DNA from 2 places in the Sinomonas terricola genome. Region 2 is predicted to be linked to the other one. Evidence: predicted binding sites of a transcription regulator. Region 2 holds the regulator's gene; the other holds the start of a gene.
The links. The regulator LexA, encoded in region 2, represses DNA repair genes until DNA is damaged. The targets are predictions, from matches to a motif close to TCGAACANNTGTTCGA.
Positions count from the first base shown of each region.

Region 1: the regulator LexA is predicted to act here: its motif matches at 2,248-2,263, upstream of SPF06_RS03945 (HNH endonuclease signature motif containing protein).

Region 1 covers NZ_JAYGGQ010000001.1:802,096-806,302, reverse strand. The annotation lists gene SPF06_RS03950 (NAD(P)/FAD-dependent oxidoreductase) at 1-208, opposite strand, end outside; gene SPF06_RS03945 (HNH endonuclease signature motif containing protein) at 554-2,119, opposite strand; gene SPF06_RS03940 (DUF2750 domain-containing protein) at 2,339-2,698, shown strand; gene SPF06_RS03935 (ankyrin repeat domain-containing protein) at 2,701-3,099, shown strand; gene SPF06_RS03930 (hypothetical protein) at 3,200-3,628, shown strand; gene SPF06_RS03925 (hypothetical protein) at 3,854-4,015, opposite strand; gene SPF06_RS03920 (hypothetical protein) at 4,075-4,207, opposite strand, start outside.
Region 2 covers NZ_JAYGGQ010000004.1:75,411-79,617, reverse strand. The annotation lists gene hflX (GTPase HflX) at 1-255, shown strand, start outside; gene SPF06_RS07385 (ATP-dependent DNA helicase) at 248-2,317, shown strand; gene lexA (transcriptional repressor LexA) at 2,301-3,008, opposite strand; gene SPF06_RS07375 (LysM peptidoglycan-binding domain-containing protein) at 3,212-3,631, shown strand; gene SPF06_RS07370 (histidinol-phosphate transaminase) at 3,670-4,207, shown strand, end outside.

The DNA.
Region 1 (4,207 bases), on a different contig from region 2:
CGCCCAAGTCTTGGTCCGGATCCTCGAGCGCGAGGCTCTCGGCGCCGACCTTCCCGCTCAGGAAGTCCTTGCTGAGCGGCGGGCGGTCGTACGGGCGGTGGATCTCGTCGCCGATGAGCACGAGTCGGCCCTCGAAGCCCTCGGAGCGCGCCGCGCGGGCGGCCGAGAGGCCTGCGAGGGAGGAGCCGACAATCGCGAGAGTCTTCATGGAGTTTCCTCAACCACCGTGGGGGATTCGGTCAATTGCAGTAAATGCAACAAGAAGCGGTATTCACAACAGTGAGACAACTCACAGGGCCGTGTCAAGAGGTTCGCCCGAAGTGGTTTGGCGCCCTCGGATGGCCTTGATGAGCGCAACTCCGCCCTCGTACGATGGTCTGATATATCAACGGTGTATCAGAACGATGGGCACGCGTTCTCGATGCCTTGGCTCGCACGACCTTGCTGCCCACGCGCTTTTCGGCGTGCTGAAGCCTTGCGGTCGGCGCGAGCCGCGCAAGGGGGTTGAGGGTCGACGCAGCTGGGCACGTTACCAGCGCGCCAGGAGCACCGGTTAGAACGGTGGCGGCTCAGCAGCGACTGGAGCCGGCCCGGATTCCCGGCTTCCCGTTGTCCTTGTCTCTGAGCTTTGGGTCGATGCTGGCTCCGCGCTTGGAGCCGCCTCGCGCTCTGCGCTTTCCGTTGACTTGAGTTCGGGGTCTCTCGCGGTCTCGATTTCAGAGCTTCCGGCTGCCTCGGGCTCCTGATCTTTCCCGGCCCCGAATTCCCGGTCGACGGGTCCCCCGAGAACTCGCGCCCCGAGCGGCGAAACCCAGAGGATGTCGCCAGGGCGTGCGTCGGCCTCGGCCTTGAGCCGCGTGGGTTTCCACAAGTGCAGGCTCTTGAGGGCGTGGTGCTTTCTGCAGAGCGCCTGGAGGTTCTCCGCGTCGGTGGTTCCGCCGTCCTGCCATTCCGCGAGGTGGTCGATCTCGGCCTTCGATGCGGGACTTGAACACGTCGGGAACTGGCAGACGCCGTCGCGGTACTCGATGAAGCGCCGCAGCCGTTTCGGCGGTCGGTACGCCGTGCGGCCAAGGGAGAGGGGTACGCCGTTTTCTCCTCTGGACAGCAGCTGCCACGTCGGTGCGGTCACGGCCAAGGCGCGGGCGGTTTCGGCGTCGATCGGCCCGTAGCCTTCCAGTTCGCCCGGTTCCTCAGTGACCCCGATCAGTGACTCCGCGGAGATATGCACGACGACCTCGGCCGCCGGGCGTGGCATGTCGGACTGGGCCACTTCTCGCCCGATGCCCGCGGAAGTGCCTTCGCCGGCGGTGGTGCCCTCGCGGTGATCGGAGCCGCCGTCGCCCATGAGCAGGCCGGCCAGCTCGTCGGCGCGGAGCTGGGGGAGCGTACGGCCTTCTCCTGACGCGGTATCCCGACGAGCACGGGCGAGGGCGTCGACGCGGTTATAGGAGGCCAAGCCGATTTCCGCCGGGAGGAACGCGGTCAGAGTGCACATGCCGTCCGGTTCGGGCCTGATCCACACGCCACGATCCCGCTCGGCCCGCACCCGACGGGCCCGGATCGATTCTGGGTGGAGCCGTTCGCGCAGGGCCCGCACGGCTTTCCGGAACTCGCCCGGCGTGCGCCGCCGGCCGGTGCGCGTCTCGAGGCGTCGCAGGCACTCGATCCCGAACTCCTCCGCCGCGGCCTCGGGCAGGGTCGATGTCTCGTCTGTGATGACCCGAGCATGCGCCTCAGACAGGACGCCGCCCTCGAGCGAGCTCAGGACGGCCATCTGCGGTCCGCACAGAGCCTCCGACGTGTTCACGAGCCTCGCGGCCGCGAACTCGCTGATGCCTTCCGCGACGGCTACCTCGGAGACCGCGAGCGCCCGGCCCACGTCACCGCCGAACCGCTCGGCCTGGCCCTCAGATTGGGTGCGGGCGCCCACCTCGCGGGCCTCCTCTTCGCTCGCGAGCCGGATGCGCTCCACGGCGAGGGCCTCAAGGGCGGCCAAGAATGACCGTGCCTGTCCGATATCTGCGAGTGCCCGTCGTGCGTCCTCGCCCGAGAGTGTCGACGGGTCCGGGTGCCAGAGCGAGCCCTCAAGCAGCGACCCCGGACGAGGGACCAGCATCACCGCCCCGGAAGTCTCAGGCCTGGCCCTCCAGGCGCCTGACGTACTCGAGTCCGCGTCCGCAGTCATCGATGCCCCCAACATCAATCGAAGATATAGACTAAGTTTATCACGCCAGAGCATCATGGTCGAATATAGATACTAGATATCTGCTTAGCTGAAGTGTTGCAGGGGCGGACCTTCCCGTCCTGTGCGCCCGCAGGTCATAGGGTGTCGGGCATGAGCGTCAGCGCAGCGCAGGCAGCCGTCTTCTACAAAGAGATCCTCAAGAACGGTCAGGTGTGGGGGATCCGCGATTCGGGCGGCATCCCCGCCCTGCTCAACAGCGACGGTGATCGCAGCATGCCGTTCTGGTCCCTCCAGAGCAGAGCAGAGAAGGTCATCGCGAATGTTCCCGCCTACAGGGCCTTCGAGCCTGTGGCCATACCGATCGACGTCTGGCGCACGCGCTGGATCGATGGGCTCGAACGCGACGGGATCCTCGTGGGGCTCAATTGGACGGGTGCTCGGGCCATCGGTTACGACTTCCGCCCGGCTGAAGGGCGCGCCCGCCTCGGCGTCGTCGAGAGCACAGATTGAACATGCGCATGGACCCCGCCGGCCGTTCTCCGCTCCATTACGCGGCACTGGAAAACGATGCCGAGGCCATCGCACGGTTGCTCGCCGCGGGGACATCGCCCGATGTTGCCGACCGTCAGGGCTTCACGCCACTCCATCTCGCAGCGCAGGAGTTCGCCCCTGCCGCGGCGGCTGCCCTGATCGATGCAGAGGCGACGGTGGACGCAGCAAACGCCTTCGGCAATACGCCTCTTTGGGTCGCGGTGTTCAATTCCAAAGGTCGGGGCGAACTGATTGGTCTGCTCCGATCCCGCGGCGCGGACCCGCTGCACGTCAATGCGAGCGGACAGACACCAGTCGGGCTGGCAAGGCTCATTGGCAACTACGACGTCGCCCAATACTTCCACGACGTGCCTCAATGACTTTCGGAAGCGCCGGAGACCTATCGTGCGCTGCCAGAGTCCCTCGAGTCCGGTGCCTAGAGCGGGTCGGTTGACGTCCTGGGCAGGCGGCGCCGGACGCTTGGAGAGCAGCGCTGCATGCTCAGACACTAGCGTCGAGCGCGTGATCTTTGCCACGGAACTCCTCATCCTGGGGTATGACAGTCCGTCACTTCGCGAACTCGCGGGCCTTCCAAAGGGAGATCGCTCCGACGCAGCAGCGCTGTGGGAGGCCGTCCGCGAAGAATTCGGCACCCGCCGTGAGCCCGAGGAGGAAGCCGCAAGATTCCTCCTCAAGCACTGGGCCAGGGAGATTGTGGAAGGTGGGCTCGACATCGTCGAGGGGTCCAGACTGATGCAGCGCGTCGGCTGGTTCCCTCTCGGACGGCCAGACATGCTCACTGGACTCGTGTATCTGCTGGATGTCTGGGACGAGATGCCATTGCGCCGCGAAGAGACTGCCTCCGAGCTCCTCGCCTTCGCCAAAGAGCTTTTGCGCGTCAACCCCTGATCGGGGCCATTCGCGAGGGCTTGGGTCCCCGGCGAGGTCCGCTGAAGAATTCGATCAGCTCGCGCGTGCGCGAAACCATAACAATCATGAGCCATGATCGAATATATATTCGACATGCTTGCATGGCTGACTGGTTTACCGCAGGTTTCCAGGGCCTCACTGATTCCGGCCGTCGCTACTTAAAGGTGCATGCCACGCCATCGCGCACACCGTGCCGCCATTCGACTACGTGACCTGGGTCAACGCCGAGCGCCGGCCGATAGCCGGTCTGGTGACGATTTCCTGGCCCCGGATCACGAGGAGGTCGTCACCGGCAAGCTCCGCCCAGGCGTCGTGGGCGGCTGTCTTGTCGTGCCCGGTGATGACGCGGAAACCCACCCGACTCATCCGCGCAACGGTCGCCAGCTGCTCCGGCGCAAGCTCGCCGCCGTGCGAATGGGTCCGCCTCAGGCCCAGATCTCGTAGCCCGTCAGCTTGTCGTAGAGCTTGCGCCGCTGGATTCCCTGGGCGGCGATCCACACGACGGTGTCGTCCGCGGTCGCCTCGTCGACGACGCCCGTGGTCACGAGCCGGCCTCCG
Region 2 (4,207 bases):
CGGCACGTCGTCGTCTCGGCCCGCACGGGCCTCGGAATCGACGCCCTCCGGGAGCTGATCAGCAAATCGATCCCGAGGCCGCACGTCGCGCTCACGCTCCTCATCCCGTACAGCCGGGGCGACCTCCTGAGCCGACTGCACGAGAGCAGCTCGGAAATCCGATCGCTCGAGCACACGGCGGAGGGGACGCTGGCCCACGTCGTCGTGCGCGACGAGTTCGTTGCGGAACTGGAGCCGTTCGCGGTCGATGGGTGACGCAGTGAGCGAGGATGCCGAGGAGGCCGCAGTCAGGCTCCTCGACGTTGCGGTGGCCGCGATGGGCGGGCAGCAGCGCGAGGGCCAGCACGAGATGACGCGCCAGGTGGCCCGTGCTATCGAGGAGGGCACCCACCTCCTCGTGCAGGCAGGAACGGGGACGGGCAAGTCCCTCGCGTATCTCGTCCCGCTCATCGCGCATGCCCAGGAGAGCGGCCGCCCGGCCGTTGTCGCCACCGCGACGCTCGCGCTCCAAGCCCAGATCGTGGGCCGCGACCTCCCCCGGCTGCTCGATGCGGTCGCACCCGAACTGGATCACCCGGTCGACGTCGCCCTCGTCAAGGGCCGCTCGAACTATCTGTGCAAGCACAAGCTCTCGGGCGGCTTCCCGAGCGAAGACGGTTCCGACGGGGCGCTCTTCGCGCTCGGGGAGGACACCGCCGTCGCCCACTTGGCCGCCACGCCCGGCGGTTCGGGGCCCGCGACCCAGCTCGGCCGCGAGGTCAAGCGCCTCCGCGAGTGGGCCGAGGAGACGGAGACCGGCGATCGCGACGACCTTGTGCCCGGGGTGTCGGACCGCGCGTGGCGGCAGGTGTCCGTCACCGCGCTCGAATGCCTCGGCGCCCAGAAGTGCCCGCTCGCGGCCGAGTGCTTCAGCGAACTCGCACGACAGCGCGGCGCCGAGGCGGACATCGTGGTGACGAATCACGCGATGCTCGCAATCAACGCGTTCGAGGGGCTCAGCGTGCTCCCGGAGTACGACGTCGTCGTGGTCGACGAGGCGCACGAGCTTCAGGACCGCGTGACCGGGGCGGTGAGTGCCCAGCTCTCCGTTTCGATGGTCACTGCTGGCGCGGCGAGTGCGCGCCGGAACTGCGGGATCTCGGTCGAGGCGCTCCAGTCGGCGGCCGCTCAGCTTGAACTCGCGCTCTCGGCGGTGCCTACGGGGCTCCTCGGCCGGGGGCTCACCGAGGAGCTTGCGCAGGGCATCGGGCTCCTCCGAGACGCGTGCCGCGCCGCGCTTTCCGACGCCAAGGCGGGCGATGGCCAAGGCGCGGCCGACGGCGGGCGGCAGGTCGCACGGTCCCGTCTCCTCGCGATCCTCGAATGCAGCGAACGCCTGCTTGATGCCGAGTCGAACGGCGAGGTGGTGTGGGTCTCGCGCACGGCGACTTTCGATCCCTCGACGGGCTACTCGGCACCGGCCGACGACGCGCCCGCGACGTTGAGCGTCGCGCCGCTCAACGTCGGCGGCAAGCTCCGGGACGGCCTCTTCGCCGACCACACGGTGGTCCTCACCTCCGCGACGCTCGCGATCGGCGCAGCCTTCGAGCCCGTGGCCGGCGGCCTGGGGCTGCTCGGGAACGGCGCGCCGAGCTGGACGGGGGTCGACGTCGGGTCGCCGTTCGACTACCCCAAACAGGGCATGCTCTACGTCGCGAGGCATCTCCCGAAGCCCGGCCGGGGCCTCGCGCGCGAGGCGATCGACGAGCTCGAGGCCCTCATCCGGGCGTCGTCAGGCGGCGCGCTGTGCCTCTTCTCGTCGCGGCGCGCGGCAGAAGAAGCTGCCGACGAGCTTCGCTCGAGGCTCGATCTCGAGATCCTGTGCCAGGGCGAGTCCTCGATGAGCGCCCTCGTGCGTCAGTTTGCCGACGAGCCGGATACGTGCCTCTTCGGCACGATGTCCCTCTGGCAAGGCGTCGACGTTCCCGGGCATTCATGCAGGCTCGTCGTGATCGACCGCATCCCGTTCCCGCGGCCGGACGACCCCATGATGACGGCCCGTTCTCGAGCCGTCGCGCAGGCGGGCGGCAATGGCTTCATGAGCGTCTCGGCGTCCCACGCTGCGGTGCGGCTGGCTCAGGGGGCCGGTCGCCTCATCCGCTCGACCCAGGATCGCGGCGTCGTCGCCGTGCTGGACTCACGCCTCGCGACCGAACGCTACGGCGCCTTCCTGCGTTCGGCGCTTCCGCCGCTGTGGGGGACCACCGATCGGGGCGTCATCCTCCAGGCGCTCGAGCGGCTGGCCGCGGCGGGGCCCGAGCCTAAACCGAGCGCATGACGGAGACCACGCGGCCCATGATGGTCGCGTGGTCGCCGAGGATCGGCTCGTAGCGCGTGTTCTGCGGCAGGAGCCACGTGTGGCCGTCGCGCTGCCTGAACGTCTTGACTGTCGCCTCGTCGTCGAGGAGCGCCGCGACGATGTCCCCGTTCTCGGCGTTGTTCTGGCGCCTCACGACGACCCAGTCGCCGTCGCAGATCGCGGCGTCGATCATCGAATCGCCCTTGACCTTGAGCATGAAGAGCTCGCCATAGCCCACGAGCTGCCGAGGGAGGGGCATGACATCCTCGACGACTTGGTCGGCAAGGATGGGACCGCCCGCCGCGATGCGCCCCACGAGCGGCACCATCGCCGTGTCTGCCGCGCTCGCCATCTCATCGACGCTGATGCCGCCGACGCCGAGCACGGGGGAGCTCTGCTCCGTCTCGATGGTGAGCGGACCCTCGTCGAGGCTCAGCGGCATGAGGACCTCCATGGCCCGCGGACGCTTGGGGTCGCGCCGGAGGTAGCCGAGCTTCTCGAGCTGCGCGAGCTGGTGCGTCACGCTCGAAAGGCTTGCGAGCCCCACCGTGTCGCCGATCTCGCGCATCGACGGCGGATAGCCCTTCGTCTGGACGGAGCGCTGGATGGTCTCGAGGATCTTCCGCTGGCGCACCGTCAGCCCCTTGGCCGCGCGAGTCGCTCCTGCCATGCCGTGCTCCTTCTCTATGCCTGCGTGTGCGGCCCGCTTATTTTGTCGGACCCCTTCAGCATCCTGATCCCACCGTAGGGGACGAAGCGGCTCCTTTCAAACATGTGTTCTATCGCGTCTGGACACGATTCGTCGAGAGGTGCTAAAAAGGTCCCTAGGTGATTCGAAGACACATTCGAACGAATTGCTCAGGAGGAAGAACCGTGGCACACGCATTCGCAACACCGCTCGGAGGAGAGTCCGTGAGCCTGCTCGACGCCCTGCTCGGGGAACGGGCAGGCGCGTTTGAGGAGCCTGCTCCGCGGATGTCCGCGCCTCCGAGGCTGCGCCTCACACGGCGGGGCCGGTTCGTGCTTATCGCCATGCCGGTGTTCATCGCCTCGGTGTTCCTTCTGGTGGGCCTCGCGGCACTCTGGTCCCCGGCGCGTGCGGGGGATGCTGCGCCGGCGCATCTCGATGCCGTGCAGGTGACCGTGCAGCAGGGGCAGTCCCTCTGGTCCGTCGCATCGCAATATGCTCCGGATCGGGATCCCCGCGTGGTCATCAGCGAGATTGTCGACCTCAATGGGCTCGATTCGACGCGCGTGCAGCCGGGCCAGCAGCTCATGGTTCCCAAGTCATGAATTCAGGGTGCTGCTCGCCGCGGGCGTAGGCTGGACCGGTGAACGAGCAGACTGTCCAGCAACCAGCGTCCGGCCTCGCACGGCCGGAGGTTCTCACCCCGGAGGAACGCCTCGCGCGACTTCCCCTCCGTGATGATCTGCGCGGACAGCACCCTTACGGAGCCCCGCAGCTCGACGTGCCGATCATGCTCAACGTCAACGAGAACACGTATGGGGTTCCGGCGGACGTCCAGGACGCGATCGCTGAAGCGGTGCGCGAGGCCGTTGCGGGGCTCAACCGCTACCCGGACCGCGAATTCACCGAACTGCGCGAGGCGCTCGCCGAGTATCTGGGGCACGGGCTGTCGGCGGAGCAGCTGTGGGCCGCCAACGGTTCCAACGAGGTACTCCAGCAGCTCCTCCAGGCGTTCGGCGGACCGGGCCGCAGCGCCCTCGGATTCCCCCCCACGTACTCGATGTATCCGCTCCTCGCCGCGGGAACTGGAACCGCCTATCTCAAGGGCATGCGAGCAGATGACTACGCGCTCGATGCCGAGTCTGCTGCCCGCCAGGTGCGCGAGCTTGCCCCCAACCTCG